3 regions of the Laceyella putida genome follow, and region 2 is predicted to be linked to each of the others. Evidence: riboswitches for the same ligand, from Rfam matches in the RefSeq annotation. Region 2 holds a riboswitch; each other region holds the start of a gene.
What was found. Region 2 has a riboswitch for S-adenosylmethionine ahead of ACFQNG_RS12740 (sugar ABC transporter substrate-binding protein). Riboswitches for the same ligand answer to the same signal wherever they lie in the genome.
Positions count from the first base shown of each region.

Region 1: another riboswitch for S-adenosylmethionine. It lies ahead of ACFQNG_RS05800 (aminotransferase class I/II-fold pyridoxal phosphate-dependent enzyme); the one in region 2 lies ahead of ACFQNG_RS12740 (sugar ABC transporter substrate-binding protein).
Region 3: another riboswitch for S-adenosylmethionine. It lies ahead of ACFQNG_RS16185 (homocysteine synthase); the one in region 2 lies ahead of ACFQNG_RS12740 (sugar ABC transporter substrate-binding protein).

Region 1 is NZ_JBHTBW010000015.1:78,790-85,151, reverse strand. Features, by position in the region: gene ACFQNG_RS05810 (helix-hairpin-helix domain-containing protein) at 1-498, shown strand, start outside; gene ACFQNG_RS05805 (ornithine--oxo-acid transaminase) at 605-1,798, opposite strand; SAM riboswitch class I at 1,987-2,098, shown strand; gene ACFQNG_RS05800 (aminotransferase class I/II-fold pyridoxal phosphate-dependent enzyme) at 2,185-3,321, shown strand; gene ACFQNG_RS05795 (aminotransferase class I/II-fold pyridoxal phosphate-dependent enzyme) at 3,480-4,640, shown strand; gene dcd (dCTP deaminase) at 5,026-5,583, shown strand; gene ACFQNG_RS05785 (DNA internalization-related competence protein ComEC/Rec2) at 5,709-6,362, shown strand, end outside.
Region 2 is NZ_JBHTBW010000041.1:1,183-7,544, reverse strand. Features, by position in the region: gene ACFQNG_RS12750 (phosphotransferase) at 1-113, opposite strand, end outside; gene ACFQNG_RS12745 (peptide ABC transporter substrate-binding protein) at 963-2,609, opposite strand; SAM riboswitch class I at 3,125-3,281, shown strand; gene ACFQNG_RS12740 (sugar ABC transporter substrate-binding protein) at 3,417-4,544, shown strand; gene ACFQNG_RS12735 (sugar ABC transporter ATP-binding protein) at 4,541-6,043, shown strand; gene ACFQNG_RS12730 (ABC transporter permease) at 6,024-6,362, shown strand, end outside.
Region 3 is NZ_JBHTBW010000057.1:33,090-39,451, forward strand. Features, by position in the region: gene ACFQNG_RS16155 (YczE/YyaS/YitT family protein) at 1-194, opposite strand, end outside; gene ACFQNG_RS16160 (hypothetical protein) at 311-742, shown strand; gene ACFQNG_RS16165 (hypothetical protein) at 1,014-1,319, shown strand; gene ACFQNG_RS16170 (hypothetical protein) at 1,323-1,553, shown strand; gene ACFQNG_RS16175 (hypothetical protein) at 1,561-1,857, shown strand; gene ACFQNG_RS16180 (DoxX family protein) at 2,037-2,417, shown strand; SAM riboswitch class I at 2,887-2,996, shown strand; partial or broken gene ACFQNG_RS16185 (homocysteine synthase) at 3,060-4,373, shown strand; partial or broken gene metA (homoserine O-acetyltransferase MetA) at 4,422-5,391, shown strand; partial or broken gene ACFQNG_RS16195 (DNRLRE domain-containing protein) at 5,941-6,362, shown strand, end outside.

The sequences.
Region 1 (6,362 bases), on a different contig from region 2:
GCGAATGCGCCATCGGAGAAGACGCCGGCAACGGAAGTGGACAAACAGCCAGAAATCGACAAGCAAGAAGTGATCATTGATGTGAAGGGAGCGGTGCATAAGCCGGGAATTTATCATTTTGCCGGAGAGGCGAGGGTTTATGAGGCGCTTAAGCGCGCGGGTGGAGCGAGAGAGGAGGCGGACTTGAGCAAGGTGAATTTGGCGGAGCCGCTTCGAGATGGGATGGTGTTGTATATCCCGAAACAAGGGGAGGAACCGGCATCATTTCCCGGAGGGGGTGTAGCCGCATCAGAGACGTCCGGCGGGAAAATCAATGTGAATACGGCGACCGCGGAAGAATTGGACCAGTTAAATGGGATCGGGCCAAGCAAAGCGGAGGCCATTGTTCGCTATCGTGAGGAACATGGTCCGTTCCGGTCGGTGGAGGAGATCGCGCAAGTTCCTGGCATTGGCGAGAAGACGGTGGAGAAGTTTCGTGAGCAAATCGTGCTGAATTGAAAAAGCGACCCAGGTTATCCTGAGTCGCCAAGTGCAGGTCGATGAACTGTTTTTCATCAAGCGCTCCCATTTCTTTCAAGATCCGCATGAATAAAGTGGGACAGGCTTATTTTGCAATGATTTTGCGCACTTTTTCCAATGCGAGATCCAATTCTGCTTGCGTGATGGTGAGTGGTGGCGCAAAGCGGATCGTGTTGTCATGCGTTTCTTTGCAGAGAAGTCCTTCTTGCATCAGGGCTTCACAGTATGGACGCGCCGCTTCATGCAATTCCATGCCGATGAAGAGGCCTTTTCCGCGCACTTCTTTGATGATGGGGTTCTCTATTTTGCGCAGCTCGTTGATAAAGTACTCGCCCAATTCGCGGGAACGGGTCGGGAGCTCTTCTTCTAACAACACATCCAATGCGGCAATGGCCACGGCGCAAGCGAGCGGGTTACCGCCAAAGGTGGAGCCGTGCGAACCCGGTTCAAAAACACCCATGATTTCTTTGTCGGCGGCGACAGCGGAAATAGGCATGACTCCGCCACCCAGAGCTTTACCCATGATATACATGTCAGGCTTCACGCCTTCCCAATCACAGGCGAAGAGTTGTCCCGTCCGTCCGAAGCCGGTTTGGATCTCATCGGCGATAAAGAGGACATTGTTCTCCCGACAGATTTCACGCGCTTCGCTCAAGAAACCTTCTGGAGGGACAATCACGCCTGCTTCCCCTTGGATCGGCTCCAACATGAAGGCGGCCGTGTTTGGGGTGATCGCTGCTTTAAGCGCTTCCAGATCGCCATAAGGAATCACTTTAAACCCTGGGGTGAGAGGACCGAAACCACGCTTGTATTCATCGTTGGAAGACAGGGAGACGGCGGTGATGGTGCGTCCGTGGAAGTTGTCTTCACATACGATGATTTCCGCTTGGTTGTCAGCGATCTTTTTCACATTGTATGCCCAGCGGCGCGCCGCTTTAATGGCTGTTTCAACCGCTTCCGCGCCAGTGTTCATCGGGAGGACCATTTCTTTGCCGGTCAGTTCTGCCACTTTTTCATAGAACGCTCCCAATTGATCATTGTGGAAGGCGCGGGAAGTGAGCGTGACTTTATCCGCTTGATCCTTCAGGGCTTGAATGAGGCGCGGATGACGGTGACCGTGGTTGAGTGCGGAGTAAGCGCTTAACATATCCATGTAACGATTGCCATCCGCATCTTCCACCCATACTCCCTCCGCTTTGGAAATCACGATCGGCAGTGGATGATAGTTCTTCGCTCCAAATTTATCCGTAAGCTCGATCAATGCTTTGTTTTTAGACATGGATGGTGAACCCCCTTTTAATTTGCCAATCAACCTCATTTTAGGGAATAAAGAGAGCGAAATCAATGAAATGTATACTATTTCACTTACCCGTATAAATAACACGCTTGACGAATAGAAAATGAGTAGGTATAATCAACTTAAGATTGCTGAAAAACAATGGAATCGTGAAAATATGAATATTTATTCTCTTATCAAGAGCGGTGGAGGGACTGGCCCGATGAAGCCCGGCAACCTCGGTGAGCATGTTTCACCGGAAGGTGCCAATTCCTGCAGAACGGAAGTTCTGAGAGATAAGAGAAGATGGTCGCTCAGCCAGAAGAACCTCTTCTCTTATCGAGAAGAGGTTTTTTATTTAAGATTGCCATACAGGGGAGGAAGCACCGATGAGAATAGAAACAAAGTTGGCGCAAATGGGAAACAAAAGGGAACGAAAAACAGGAGCGGTGAACTTTCCTATTTATTTTTCGACGGCCTATGAACATGTTGATGGCGTAAGCACGGGGTATGATTATGCACGTGCTTCCAACCCGACAAGGGAAGTCTTGGAGGAAAGCGTGGCCCAATTGGAAGAAGGCGATGGTGGGTTTGCCTGCAGTTCGGGGATGGCGGCGATTCACACCTTGATGGGACTGTTTGGTCAAGGCGACCATTTGATCGTTTCCTTCGATCTTTATGGCGGGACGTATCGCTTGTTTGAAAAAGTGATGACACGGTACGGGTGTTCCTTCACTTATGTGGATTTGCGTGAGTTAGAGGACATTCGGCGGGCCATTCAGCCGAATACCAAAGCGATTTTCATAGAATCGCCAACCAATCCGCTGATGTGCGTGACGGATATTGAGGCGGTATGCAAGCTGGCCAAGGCCCACGGGTTATTAACCATTGTTGACAACACGTTTATGACGCCTTTTTTGCAACGACCCCTTACCTTGGGCGCCGATATCGTGTTTCATAGCGCGACCAAGTATTTGGGCGGGCATAACGACGTTTTGGCGGGCTTGATCGTAACCAAAGGCGAAGCGCTTACGGAGCAGGTTGCCTTTTTGCAAAAGGCGATTGGCGCGGTCTTGGGACCCTTGGACTGTTGGTTGTTGATGAGGGGGATGAAAACCCTGGCGCTTCGCATGAGGCAACATCAAGCCAACGCGCAGGCGATTGCGGCGTTTTTGCATAACCATCCCGCCATTGAAACTGTGTTTTATCCGGCATTGGATGTGCGGAGCAAAACCTTGCTTGATGCGCAAGCGGATGGTTATGGTGGTATGTTGTCATTCCGCTTGAAACGAAAAGAGTGGGTGCAACCAGTTCTCAACTCTTTGAAGATTATCACTTTTGCCGAAAGTCTTGGTGGAGTGGAGAGTTTGATCACTTATCCGGCGACGCAAACCCATGCCGATATTCCGGTCGAGATCAGGGAGAAAGTGGGCGTATGTGACCGATTGTTGCGTTTGTCCGTGGGAATTGAACATGGAGAAGACTTGATTGCCGATTTGGCGCAAGCATTGGCACAAGTGGGGTGATTGGGCGGAGTCGCCTAAAAGAGGAGAGGAAACTCCGTCAACCCCGCAAATACGCTCGTTAAGAAGAGGAGAGGAAACTCTGCCAAGCGGAGTATAGTCCTTCTAACCTCGCAAATTACGCTCGCTAAGAAGGACTTATATGAAAGGATGAGGATGAGATGAGATTTGAAACCAAACTGTTGCACAATGGAAATGAGATTGATCCATATACGGGAGCGGCCAGCATCCCTATGTACCAAGCGTCGACCTTTCATCAATTTTCGATCGATCAACCGGGAGAATTTGATTACGCCCGTTCGGGCAATCCCACCCGCAAAGCGCTCGAAGAGACCATCGCCCAGCTGGAAGGAGGGTGTAAAGGCTTTGCTTTCGCCTCTGGCATGGCGGCCATCTCAACGGTTTTTCTTCTCTTCTCGCGCGGTGACCACCTGATTGTCTCCCAAGACGTGTACGGCGGCACCTACCGCGTGCTGACCAAGGTGTTTGAGCGGATGGGCATTGAAACGAGCTTTGTGGACACAACGGATCTGGAACAAGTGGTTCAGGCCATCCAGCCCCATACCAAAGCGATCTATATCGAGACGCCATCCAATCCGTTGCTCAAGGTGACGGACATCAGAGGGATTGTCAACATCGCCCAAGCGCATGGTTTCCGCACGATTGTGGACAACACCTTCCTTACCCCGTATTTCCAACGCCCGTTCAGTTTGGGTGTGGATATCGTCATCCATAGCGCGACGAAATTCATTGCGGGGCACAGCGATGTGATCGCGGGATTGGTTGTGGTCAAAGATGAAGACTTGGCAGAAGAATTGTCATTGTTGCAAAACTCATTCGGGGCGATTCTGGGTGTGCATGATGCCTGGTTGGTGCTGAGAGGGATCAAAACGCTGAAAGCGCGGATGGAGTTGTCTACGCGAAGCGCGGAAAAAGTCGCCTTGTGGCTGCAACAGCATCCGGGTGTGGAGCGGGTGTACTACACCGGGTTGCCGTCCCATGAAGGCCACTATTTGCAAGATGCGCAAGCCAGCGGGCACGGAGCGGTCCTATCTTTTGACCTGGGCAGCAAAGAACGGGTGCGCCAGCTGTTGGATCATGTCAAGTTGCCGATCGTGGCGGTCAGCCTGGGCGCAGTTGAAAGCATCTTATCTTATCCCGCGCTGATGTCCCACGCTTCCATGCCGCCAGAAGTTCGGCAAAAGCATGGAATCACTGACGGGTTGTTGCGCCTGTCGGTCGGTTTGGAAAGCGCCGACGATTTGATTGAAGATTTGGCGCAGGCGCTCGAATCTCGCTTAACGATTGCCGTGGGCAAATAAAATGCGGATCGATGGCCTACATAGACAAAATGAGCAGACGGATGCCTCCTTTCAGTTGAGGACATGCAAGATCATGATAAACCCAAAAGGAGTAAGATTTTTGAAAGCGAAGTGACTGGGAGCTGTTAATCAAGCGGAGTGCCGAACGAAGGAAGAAAGCGGGCAACGGAGCGATAGCGACAACGAAAGTGGTTGTTGCAGCGCCAAAGTTCGGCGACGGAGTTACTTACCGATAAGCGACCAAGGAACGAAGACTCAAAAATCGACTCCGGGGCCACTTAGTTAGCCTGTCGATTGCCTCCTTTCAGTTGGGGGCATTTTTCTTTTTAGTTGATTTATGTACAATGATAAAGGAATATCTAGTTCAGAGAAGGAGTTACTGAAGATGACCATCAAATCGGATAAATGGATTCGCAAAATGGCTATGGAATATAAGATGATCGAGCCATTTATTGATCGCAATGTGGGAAAAGGGGAAGCCGTCAGCTTTGGCTTGTCCAGTTATGGATATGACCTCCGGGTGGCGGATGAATATAAAATCTTTCATAATGCCTTAAACTCGGTTATCGATCCTAAAGCGATCAGTTCCGATTCGTTTATGGATTTTCAAGGGGATGTGTGCATCATTCCGCCGAATTCGTTTGCCCTGGCCCGCTCCGTGGAGTATTTCCGCATTCCGGAAAATGTCTTGGCCATTTGCGTGGGCAAATCCACATACGCGCGTTGCGGCATTATCACCAATGTAACCCCGCTGGAACCCGGTTGGGAAGGATATGTGACATTGGAGATTTCCAATACCACCCCACTTCCGGCGAAGATTTATTCCAATGAAGGGCTATGCCAAATCTTATTCTTGGAAAGTGATGAGGCCTGCGAAGTCTCTTACGGGCATAAACAGGGGAAATACCAAGGGCAGGTGGGCATCACGCTGCCGAAAGTGTAAGTTCAGCCCAAGAAAGGGGACACCCGTCTTCAGGATGGGTGTTTTTTGTTGAAATTTGTTGGAAAAAGAAGGAATTCCCTTTGGGTTGTAGAGAAGAGACAGGAAGCGGAAAGGTGGTGAGACCGGTGAAACGTCCCCTCGTGGTATTGAGTGTGGGTTGGATGCTCGGCAGCATCCTGGTTGGGTGGTGCGGGCTTCCTCCTCTTGTTTATTTCGTCGGCTTCGTGATCGCGCTGGCCGGGGGTGGATGGATTTATTATCAATGGCGAAAAGGGATCGTGGTAACATTGCTAATGGTGGGATTATGCGCGGCGGGTTGGCGCATCGCTTGGATGGAGGCGCATCAGTCATCGGCGATCACCCCGCTCATCAGAGGGCATGGGACACAGATGGTTCCAGTCGTGGGCACAATCCGTTCACTGCCCGAACGGGATGGGGATCGGCTTCAGTTTGTGCTGGTTGTGGATCGGATCCGGCTGGGTGGGAAATGGCACCGCTTGCCGAAACGTGAACCGGTGCAAGTCACGGTGATCTTGTCCACTTTGCGCGAATGGCAACAAGCAGGGCAAGTGGAACCATATCAGACTGTGAAGATGCCGCTCACTTTTTCTCCCCCTCCGCTACCGCGCAACCCAGCCGCCTTTGATTACCGGACGTATCTGGCGCATCGTGGCATTCATTGGTTGGGGGAAGGGAAGTCATTGTCCGTCATGCGTCCGCTTGCCGTTGCCCATTACCATCCCATGAATTGGGTGTATGGGATGCGGCAACGTTCGGGG
Region 2 (6,362 bases):
ACAATCCATTTGAGATTGAGAAGACCCCGATGGACTGTTTCAAAATCAGCGATCTCTTTGGCAAAAAGTTCTTCCACCCGTTGAAAAATATCTTCACGAATTCGTTGGTTCATTTGCTTCCTCCTCTTGATCAGATCGTTCTCCATTCCCAGACCGCGCGAAAGAGATGATTGCGGCCGTTTTGCAGAAGCGGCAAGGCGGCGATTGATCACCGAAAATTCGGACAAAACAGGCGCGATGAACATAAAAGACCCCTGCTATAAAAATAGGATGATGGTTGGTTCCGACGTCCTTCGCCCATATCGATCATCTCCATCAGACCAAGGATAACAAATACATTCGTTTATCAAAAAAAGCCGTTGATCCTGTGACAGGATTTTCCGGCTTTTTTACGTGAAAATGAAAAAACGAAGCACACAGGCTTCGGGGGCAGACTTTATCATCAGAATAACTCAAAGGAAAGAAAAAGTCTATTCTTTTTTTGCGATCTCCCTTATATTTTTAATGTCGCTTCCAACAGCCTGCAAACACGGAAACCCGGGAGGTGATGATGTTTCAAGTCCGAAGGGTTATGCGGATCAACAGCCGTACCGAAAAGCGCAAGAGAGTTTGCCTGCCTTGACGCATTAGTCCTATCCTGCGGACCGGCTGCAGCATTTCACCGATCCGCAGGTGCTTCTGGATTCCAGTGCACGCGCTTCCCTGCCTCCTGAAGTGCTACTCGGGCTTCAAAACGTATTTAGCCATGCCTTAAACCATGTGTTCTCAGTCGGGGTGATCTTTATCTGTATCGCTCTGGTCGCAAGTGTTTTTATGGGGAACGCCCGCTTGGTCAACCCGGCTGAAAGGATGAACACATCGCAAGAAAAGATGATGCAGAAATCATAAACCCGTTAAGCGGCGACCATATATAAAGCCAGTCTCTCAAGTCAAACTGAGAAACTGGCTTGCCCATCATGTCGCTATTGGCTTTCTGCTTTGTCGCCGATGGATGCCCATTTGAGGTCATATTCCGCCCCATACGGATGGCGATGCAGATTCTTCACATACGGTTTTTGCAAAAAGGAGTTCACTTCATAGTACAGGGGAACAATCGCCGCCTGTTGGCCCGAACCCGTGCCGACAAGAAGTTTTTCCGCTTGAATCATCGTGTCTGTCTTCTCTTTTTGCGACGTGGTTGATTTGGCCTTTTTGATCAGTTGGTCAAAAGTCGGGTTTTTAAATTTCATATAGTTCAGCTTGGAGTTGGCTGTCCATATTTCCAAGAAGCCAATCGGATCGCTGTAATCGGCGAACCAGCTGGACATGGTCATGTCAAACTCGCCTTTCAGTTCATAAGCCACTTTGTTTTTCCGGGGAAGGGCATTCAACTTGATCTCCAACCCCAACTTTTCTTTCAATTGCTCTTTGATGGAAATGGCCACATTGCTCCGCTGATCGTTAAAACAAAGCATGACAATGGAATCCGGCGGGCGGGACAAGCCCAATTCCTTCAAGCCTTTATTGAAATACGCCTGGGCCAAGGCCGTATCGTGCTTGACAATCTCCCCGCCGGCAAGCTTGCGGAAAGATTGGGCCCCTTCTGTCATGGCGGGCGGAATCAACGCCCCTGCCGGTTTGGATCCATCTTTCAATACGGTTTCCACGATTTCGTTGCGGTCGACCGCCAAGCTGATCGCGCGCCGGATATTCGCATTCTTGAAAAATGATTTGGTTTCGTTCATCAGCAAATATTGGGAAGAAGCCAATTCCAGGTTAGTATAATCCTTGGTTTGCTTATAGGCGTAAACAAACTCGGAATCGATTTTGGTCGTGTCAGCCTCTCCGGCATTGTACAGATTGATCCTTTTGGACGTTTCCGCCTGGACGACCACGTCAACCTGTTGAAGCTGAACGGTATCCCGGTCCCAATAGGTTTCATTTTTGACCAAAGTCACTTGTGTCGGCGTGATGGATTGGATGATGAACGGACCGTTATAAACCATTTTGTCCGGGGTTTTTGTGTACTCATCCTTATACTTTTCCACAATGTCTTTTCGTAGCGGAAAATAGGTGGATTGCGTGGTCAAGCTCAAAAAGTGGTGTTCCGGTTGTTTCAACCGCACCTCCAGCGTTTTTTCATCAAGCGCCTTCACTTTCACTTGACTTGCCGATCCGGTGCCTTTGTTGTATTCCTCCGCACCGGCGATGGGATAAAGAATATAGGCGTACTCCGATTTGGTTTTCGGGTCTAACGCCCGCTTCCAGGCGTATTCAAAATCATGCGCCGTCACCGGCTCTTCGTCACTCCATTCAGCGTCATCACGCAATTTGAACGTGTACGTTTTTTTGTCCGGGCTGATCTTCACCTCTTCGGCCATTCCGTTGACGAGGCGATTGTTCGGTCCCAGTCGCATCAATCCTTCATTCACGTTGTACAAGACGTTCCAAGAAACGATATCCACATACTTGGCGCTGTCCAAGCTGGAAATCTGATTGCTTTCAGTAATGCGCAATATTTTGTTTTCGGAAGGGCCCTCTTGGGAATCGATCCACGGAATGCTACAGGAAGTTAATAAAGACATGGCCAACATGACAACAAAGATGGTTAAAAAGCCCTTTATCCGCATGATTTCCTCCTTCGAAACAAAGTGAATAATTATACCGATAAATGAATATATTTGATTTTATTCATTCAACACAATAAAGTAAAGTAATTTTGTTATACCAATTTATGATAAAAACATGGATAATTAAGTATTTATTAATAAAATGAAAATAATATTAACAAATCAAGTAAGATCATTCCTGACAAACGGGGACCTGCCCATAATCAAGCGGTCCCCAAAAACAAACAGCCTATCTTCATAACGATCACGTTATAAGAATATAGGCTTTTTTCATTTTCTCCCTCCCCTCGGAGCAGGCCATAGGGAAAGTCTCCGCGTTGGGTAAAGACGGGGGCCGCCGCGCCAAGTCGGCAACCAGTGAAGTGATGGTTGGACGAACAGGAACCTTTTCCTTGTCACGGGAACAGGCAAAGGTCATTGACATTTTAATTTGCAGGCATTATCATTTCACTAATAAATAATATCCGTTATTATTTATCGGATTAATTGATTTAAACAATTGCATACGTTGAAGTCTCTTATTGCGAGAAGGTGGAGGGAATGGCCCGATGAAGCCCAGCAACCGACTGTAATACCATTGTGAAATGGGGCACTCCGTAAGGGGCCGCGGTGAACAGCCGCGCAAGGCACGGTGCTAAATCCTGCAAAAACGTTTGTTTTGCGAGATAAGAGGCAAGGAAATCGTGTTCCGAGCCTCTGATTGAAGGGGCTCTTTTTTATGCCAACCTCCCCCTCATGCGCAATAAAAAGAACATCATTCATTTTCCCATCATTCAGTAAATGGGAAAAAAAGGAGGAGGATTTTTCATGAATAGTTTCAAGTCATTTTTGATCATTCTGATGACGGCTGCGCTCCTGGTGGCCGGCTGCGCCAATGAGCAAGATCGCGTCGCCCGGCAAAAAAACAACCATCCTGCGGGACAGATAAAGTCGACATCCCCTGCGGCCGCCTCTGGCGAGATTCCTAACAAGGTTAACAAGCCGTTAAAGATCGCGGCCATCACTCAATTATCCATCGGCACGTTTTCTTCGCAATATATAGCGGGTGTCACCGAACAAGTCAAGGCGTTCGGCGGAGAAGTACAAGTATATAACGCCGACAATGACCTGTCGAAAATGGCCTCATATGTTGACACCGCCGTAAACCAGAAAGTGGATGGCATCCTCTTGGACCATGGCCGAGCAGACGCGTTGGCGCCCAGTGTAAAAAAAGCGGTGGCCGCCGGAATTCCGGTTGTTTCCTTTGACAGTGATCTGGACATTCCGGGCGTCACCGTGATCGACCAAGATGATTACAGCCTAGCTTGGAACTCCCTGCGCACCATGACCCAAGATTTAAACGGAAAAGGAGAGATCGTGTATATCTGGGTGGGGGGTTTTGCACCGATGGAACGCCGCAATGTGATCTATGAAGCTTTTCAAAAACGGTATCCCCATATCAAGGAAGTGGCCCGTTTCGGAAACGCCAGTTCCAACACGGCCCTGGACACGCAATCTCAAATGGAGGCAATTTTAAAAAAATACCCCAACAAAGGGGATATTGACGCGGTGTTTGCGCCTTGGGACGAGTTTGCCAAAGGGGCGACCCGCGCCATTCAACAAGCGGGGCGAACGGAAATCAAGGTATACGGCATTGATCTCAGCGACGAAGATTTGCAATTCATGCAAAGTCTCAACAGCCCTTGGGTGGCCACCGCCGCGACGGACCCAGCAGAAGTGGGTCGGCTTCAGGTTCGATTCCTTTACCAAAAAATCGCCGGTGAATCGACACCGCAAGTGTACAGCATCCAACCCCATTTGGTGGAAAAAAGATGGTTGCCCACCGATCGGAAAGTTTCCATGAAGGATATTGGCAAGGTGATAAACGGATGGGGGCAATCCGATGCCGGAACTTCCCCATGGATGAAAAAATTGACAGAGGCGAATAAAAAATGACGGCATTAACATTAAAGCAAATCTCCAAATCATTTCATAACCATCCCGTCTTGCACCAAGTGGACTTCTCGGTTCAACCCGGGGAAGTCCACGCCCTCATCGGGGTTAACGGGGCCGGGAAAAGCACGTTGGTGAAGATCCTGTCAGGCGACATTCAAAAAGATCACGGATCGATTCGATTGGGTGAGCGTGACCTGGACATCCGCTCACCCATGGACGCCAAGCGGGAAGGGATCAGCATCGTGGTGCAGGAGGTGGACACCGCTCTCATCCCCACCCTTTCCGTGGCCGAAAATGTAACGATCGACGAATGCCTGCACGGCCCTTCCTTCTTTTCTTGGAAAAAGAGAAAACAAACGGCCCGAACACTCCTTTCGGAAGTGGGCATCCATTTGGCTGTGGACAAATTAGTCTCATCCTGCACCTTGGCCGAAAAGCAGATGATTCTGATCGCCCGGGCGATTGCCGGTCAGGTCAAGTTCCTGATATTGGACGAACCGACGGCGCCTTTGAGTGAAGTGGAAACAGCCACACTCTTTCAAGTCATCCGCCGACTGACGGACCGCGGTGTCGGCATCGTCTACATTTCCCACCGCTTAAACGAAATCAAAACCATTTCCGATCGGTTGACCATCCTGCGCGACGGCAAGGTCATCACGACCCAAAACACGAGCGAAATGGAACACGAAGAGATGATTCGCGCAATGCTCGGCAAAACGTTCTCTCCTTCCTCCGCCACGCCACACAAAAAGTTGGGCAAACCCTTAGCGGAAATCAACCAATTTCATGTTCACTCAACCGGCCAAACGCTCTCTCTCACTGTCTATGAAGGGGAAATCGTGGGCATTGCGGGACTGGTTGGAGCAGGCAAAACAGAAACGGCCCGCGCTTTGTTTGGGGCGGACCCCCATGACGGGACGTGGACGATCAAGGGAACCTCCCACCCGATTCAAAATCCGCAACAAGCGATTCGGGCGGGCATCTGTTTGATTCCCGAAGAACGGAGAAAAGAAGGCGTTTTGGTTGATTTCCCCGTCGTACAAAATTTGACACTTCCCAGCATCCGAAAACTTTCTCCCAAGGGTTGGATTAACCGGCGGAAAGAAATCTTGTTCGCTGAAGGGTTGATTGAGCGCTTGGGCATAAAAACCCCCTCCCCCTTCCATTCGGTGCGGCGGCTAAGCGGAGGAAATCAACAGAAAGTATCCATTGGCAAATGGCTGGACACCCACAGCCACTTGGTTATTTTTGATGAACCCACCAAAGGCATCGATATCGGGGCCAAGGAAGACGTCTTTCAACTGATCCGCGAACTGGCCCGCCAAGGGAAGGGAATTATTTACTTCACCAGTGAATTTTCCGAGTTGTTGACCATCGCGGACCGCATACTCGTCATGGACCATGGGCAGTTCGTTTCCGAATGGAAAAACGAAGAGGCGACGATGGAAAAATTGATGCATGCAGCGACAGGAGGTTATTATGGAACAAGCGCTCAATAAACGGAAAACACTCAAAAACGGAAAACAAACCACCGGACTGGCGGCCTCTTTTTTGCACCGATATGGAACGCTGCTGGTGATCTTATTGACAATCCTGGTCTTCAGCTTAACGAACGAGAAGTTTTTAACTTATCAAAATTTCACCGATATCTTGCGGTCGATCTCCATCATCACTTTGCTCTCCATCGGAATCACCCTCTCCCTGATTGTGGGTGGGTTTGACCTGTCCGTCGGCTCAACTGCCAGCCTCGCCACCGTCACCAGTGCGATCGTGCTGGTCTGGTACCGGCAGGAAACATGGGCGGCCATCCTTGTCCCT
Region 3 (6,362 bases), on a different contig from region 2:
TTCAACAAGGTGATCAGCACGCCGCACGTGATCACCCAAGAACCGACGGTAAAGCCGAACCACTCCGACATCGCCACAAAAAAGCCATTCCATGCGTCCGCCCCCAACTCAGACCGCAGGATCATGGAAATGCCCAAAGATTTTATGATCAACCCGCAGATATAAGAGCAACTTCTGGTCAATGGTTTATCCATCATTTAACCAACCTTACTGAGAGATTTGTATCAATATATGTGTACAAGTCGTCGGGCAGAAGCGAAAGTTGCGGGAAGGTCATAAACATGATACGGATTCGCATGGGAGGGATTGGATGGGGAAGCCGATGAGAATCACACAGTTTGTCTATGGATTGATTTTTTTCTTGGCGGGATTGAATGGATGGGCTGTGTTTTTTGGCTTTTCGCCGTTTTTGCCGACAAGTCCCGAAGTGATGGCGTTTTTTCGGTATCCTTATCTGTTGTTCACCGAGAAATCGGTTGAGGTGGCAGCCGGCCTGCTGTTGATGTGCAACCGGTGGGTGCCGCTGGCCTTGAACATGCTGGCTCCCATTGTGGTGAACATTTTGCTGTTCCATCTGTTTGTCGACGCTTCGTTGTTGCCGTTGGCCATCTTGATGGCGGCGGGCGAGGCCGTCCTGCTGTGGGCTTGCCGGGATGCGTTTCAAGGGATGCTGGCCCCGACGCATAAGAAAATCCGTATTTTGGCCCTGAACAGCCTTCAGGGCTGTTTTTTTGTGCAATAAAACACCACGGCCACGTGATGTTTATAATAGTGTCATTATCCTGATTCATTTAACGGCTGATCTTTAAATGCGAGGGGTGCAACGAAACGAGACGTTTCCTTTTTGGCGCGCGATGGAAAACCCGGAATTTCAACAGCTAAGTTAAGATGGAAAATAATTGAAAAATCCCTCTTTCTGAATTATAATTCAAGTGTGAAACATATCATATTCGTTATTTCTTTTATTGTTGCAACATAAGTATCGCAATTTCAAAAAAAGAGGAGGATTTTCAGTGTTTATGCTGCATCTGCAAGGCAAGGTTGCACACGTGTTGCCGTTTGTGGGGGAGTTGCAACAGAAGCCGCATGTGTCGGTTGTGGAAGCGGAGATGGAAAGGGAAGGGGATCAGGTGGAACTGTCGCTGATGGTTGACCATCAGCCGAGGAAGCGCGTGCGGATCCTCCGACTGCATACCGAATCGGGGCAAGTGGTTTCCATTCCGTTGTTGGATATGATGCAGGTGGAGTGGGAAGAGGGGAAGCATCTTTTCTGCGGACGGTCGTTTGACATTTTCGGATCATCGGGCGGGGGAGGGTAAGGCATGGCGGAAATCTGTTTCTGGTATGATCGGGAAAAAGCGCGCTTGGTGGTCCGTCATTGCGCCAGTGGAGAAAAGCGCGTGATTCATAAACTGCAGCGGATGACTTGGTTTCTCCATACATATGGGATGACATTGGAAGAGGTGGCCAGGCCCCGCTATGGGGAGGATCGGCTGCATCTCTTCAAGCGGATGCAAGTGCTTGATCAGTCCGAAGGGTCGAAAGAGGAGTGAAGGCAAGGTGTTGTTGGTCTCGGCGGTGCTCACTATCCTAGGGGGCTTGGGTTCCGTGTATTATGTGGAATTTTTGGGCAGATGGGTGGAAGAAGAGCGGGTGGGCAAGAAGGAAGTGAGCCTCAGTGTGTTGGTGGGATTGTGCTTCCATTTCATTGTGGTGGCCATCGGTTTGGGATTGCAAGCGGCGGGGTCCGTCCGCCCGGAATCGGTGCTGTGGATTTATCATGGCGGTGTGATGCTGTCACTGTGCGCCAGTGCCGGGGTGGTCATTTGGTTGCGGTTGCGCGGGAAATGGAGTTGACAACGGCGATCGGGCAAGTGGCCCAACCGACGGTCCCGCGGATGGGTTTCTCCGGTTAATGTTTGTTCACAATTTGGTCACAGGCGGTTAAGAAAGATTTAATCTCTGTTTATCCGGTGTTTATGGCTGTGCGCTAAGATTTGACATGGATGCGAGATCGAAAGGAGAGACAAAGAAGAATGAAATTGGAAGCAGCTTACGGTCCATTGTTCCTGCGGATTGGACTGGGTCTGATCTTTATCGTTCATGGTGCGCAGAAGTTGATGGGCATGGAACAGACCATCGGCTTTTTCGGCAGCGTCGGAATTCCCGCCGCCTCCCTCACCGCGTATGTCGTGGCCGGTGTGGAAGTGCTGATCGGCATTGCCTTTATCCTGGGTCTGTTCACTTCCATCGCCTCGGTTTTGGCCGCAGTGGTGATGGCGGGAGCCATTTTGTTTGTGAAAGGATCGAAAGGGTTCGCCGGAGGGTATGAGTTTGACCTGTTGATCCTGCTCACGGCCTTATCCCTGCTCTTCACGGGGCCCGGGGCGCTCAGGATGCCCATCGGCAAGAACTGAGTCATCGTTTCCCTCTCCTGATGCCTGTTGAATCGACACCGCGATGGAGCCTTAAGGGTCTTGTGATCCTTGGGGCTTTTTTTGAGCTGCGAATTTTTGTTGTTTTTCAAAGTCTGTTGCTGAAGCTCATGCCATTGGGAACGGGGGTAATATTTCCACTCTCTACACTTGGGCATATCCAGCTTCGAGTGATCCTAACCGCAATTCCGCGTATGTGTCCAAAGCATCTATGGCCCTATGGTCCGTGGCAAGGGATTGGGGAGAATATTTCTTCTCTTTCCCCTTTTTTCTTATATGGGGTGGATGTAGCGAACGTCGATTTTGGCATCATCTGCCCAAGAAAGGGCGGCAAAATCGGTCGATGCTACCACTACCCGCAAATGGATGCGATGATGCACCATAAAGGAAAATAGTTGACGAACAATTCTAAATCAATTACAATAAAGTAGATCGAAATACTATGGATTTTCTCTTATCCAGAGTGGCGGAGGGACTGGCCCGATGATGCCCGGCAACCCTGGTATTTATACCGAAAGGTGCTAATTCCTGTAGGGATTTTTTGTCTCTAGAAGATAAGAGGAGGGCAATGTATATCAAAGTCTCTTCTCTGGATAAGGGGAGGAGGCTTTTTTATATCGTTGAATTTTACAATGGGAGGAAAAAAATGAGCGATCAAAAAAATTACGTCTTGAAACCATTTCGGTACACGGTGGACAGGTTCCTGATCCAACTTCTAATTCGCGCGCCGTTCCTATTTATCAAACGACGTCTTATGTTTTTAATGATGCCGAGCATGCTGCGAATTTATTTGCATTAAAGGAATTCGGAAACATTTATACACGAATTATGAACCCGACGCAAGATGTATTTGAAAAAAGGGTAGCTGAATTAGAAGGCGGTGTAGGCGCACTCGCTACTAGTTCGGGTCAATCAGCGATCACCTATTCGATTTTGAACATTGCAAAAGCGGGAGATGAAATCGTCTCATCAAGTCATTTGTATGGGGGAACGTATAACTTGTTCCGCCACACTTTGGCAAAATTGGGCATTTCGGTAAAATTCGTTGACCAAACAAATCCGGAAAATTTCCGCAACGCCATCACGGATAAAACAAAGGCAGTTTTTGCCGAAATAATCGGGAATCCCCATTTAGATGTTTTAGATATTGAAGCGGTCGCAAAAGTGGCCCATGAAGCTGGGATTCCGTTAATTGTAGACAACACCTTTGCTACTCCTTATCTTTGCCGCCCATTTGAATTTGGTGCTGACATTATTGTCCATTCTGCAACGAAGTTTATTGGAGGACATGGAACCACCATTGGCGGAATTATCGTCGATTCTGGCAAATTTGATTGGACGAACGGGAAATTTCCAGATTTGACCGAACCTGATCCAAGTTATCATGGGGTTAGTTATACGGAAGCAGTAGGATCTCTTGCCTATATCATTAAAGCTCGTGTCCAACTGCTTCGCGACCTGGGTGCTGCCATATCTCTTTTTAATTCATTCTTGTTTCTTCAAGGATTAGAAACGCTTCATCTGAGAATGCAACGCCACAGCGAAAACGCGCTAAAAGTTGCAGAATATTTGAATTAGCACGAATTGGTTGAATGGGTCAACCACCCTGGTTTAGAAAGTCATTCTTCCTTTGAAAAAGCGCAAAAATATTTGCCAAAAGGACAAGGAGCCATCTTTACCTTTGGAATTAAAGGCGGATTGGAATCTGGGAAGAAATTCATAGAAAACCTGACACTGTTTTCTCATTTAGCCAATGTGGGCGATGCGAAGTCATTGGTGATTCATCCAGCGAGCACGACTCATCAACAGCTAACCGAAGAGGAGCAAAGAGCTTCAGGGGTTACTCCTGAACTGATTCGTTTATCCATTGGTATTGAAGCGGTTGAAGACATCATTCAAGATCTGGAGCAGGCACTGGTGAAAAGTCAAAGCGTGTAGCTATGGATATGGGCTTCAACAATAAAATAAAGAAAGGGGTGAATGACAGTGCCTATCAAAATACCAGATAAGCTACCAGTAAATGAAATTCTCAATAATGAAAATATTTTTGTCATAGATGAAAGGCGTGCCTTTCATCAAGATATTCGCCCGCTTAGAATGGTTATTCTAAATTTGATGCCAACCAAAATTGAAACGGAGACACAACTCCTTCGTTTGCTCGGGAATTCACCCCTACAAATTGAAATTAGTTTCATCTATCCAACAACCCATACCTCCAAAAACACACCAGCAAAACATCTATCAACATTTTATAAAACATTTGATGAGATCAGGCATCAAAAATATGATGGAATGATTATTACAGGAGCTCCTGTAGAACACCTGGAATACGAAAAGGTGGACTACTGGGAAGAATTGAAGCGAATAATGGATTGGAAAATAAAAAATGTTACTTCAACTTTTCATATTTGTTGGGGCGCTCAGGCCGCTCTTTACCATCATTACGGTATTCCAAAGTATCCTTTAAAGGAAAAAAAAACTGTTTGGTGTGTTCCCACATACGATTACCAAGATAAATACCAAACTGCTTCGTGGCTTTGACGACTATTTCTTTGTTCCGCAATCCCGTCATACCGATATCCGCAAAGAAGATATCGAAAAAATAGGAGATTTGGAGATTTTATCTGAATCTGAAGAGGCGGGTATTTTCATTGTTATCAGTAAAAATGGTCGCCAAATATTTGTGACAGGACATGCTGAATACGACAGATTCACATTAAAGAATGAATACGATCGTGATATCAAGAGAGGCTTAGATATCAACATACCAAAAAATTATTTCCCAGATGATGATCCGACCCAAGTTCCTGTTCAAACGTGGCGAGCGCATGCGCACTTATTGTTTTCTAACTGGTTAAACTATTACGTATATCAAGAAACTCCTTATGATTTAAAAAATAGAATAATTGAGATAGAATGGGGTAATGCCCGACCCATGATATCGAGATCGTCTTGATGGAATCGCCACGGGAAAGCTGGGTATCCGGCTTGCCGGAAAGCAGTTGCGTTTGGAATATGCTGTGTGTGTATAAAGACCCCAAGCGGTTAGCCTCTATCGGGAGGGCTAACCGCTCGTTTTTCATAGGCATATCTACTCATAAGTATTCTTTAATTTTAAAAGTAATGTTACTGATTCGTGAAGACACCTCTTTTCGGATTTGGTTGACGTTTAACCATGAGATTACGAGGTGTTTTTTTCTTTTTTGATAATCAATTCCTATAAAAGGTATATAACCAACGCGCTTTTGTTAGAAAATTATAATAATTATATATTGGATATTTAAATATATATTTTATATTTTGTGTGATTGAAAATAGGGCGTAGATCATTCCCTGTTCGGAATGTTAGAAGGGAAGATGAAGTAAATCATTACCAATCATATAGTTTATCAGCTTTAAATATATTTATTTCTACTTGTCAAAAAATAGACAAATAATTATCATAAATTTGTTATGAAACAATCATATAAAAGAAATCCTTTAACTTTTATAAGGAGGAGTGCACATGAAGGTTGGCAGGTGGCTGAAGAGGATCTTCGCCTCTTTTGTTGCTTTGGCGCTTGTGGTCACCACTGTTCCGATGGATGGATTGGTAACGGAGCAGACCCAAGCGGCGCAACCCGAAAAGGTGGGGCGCAAAAAAGATGATCCACGGAAGAATGTGAAAAAGGTGCACGAGGTGAAGGAAAAGCGCACCGAAAACTCCAAAACGTGGAGAAACAACGACTTGTCCGAAACGGTGGAGATCTTTAACCATCCCGTTTTCTACCAAGAAGAAGGGAAAAAAGAATGGAAAGAGATTGACAACCGGATTGCGGCCGAAGTGAAGGACAGCAAAGAAAAGGGAGCGTTCAAGTTCCAGAATAAAGCGAATCGCTTCACTCTTCTGTTCGCAGAACGGGCGGACAAGGACCTCTTCAAGCTGAA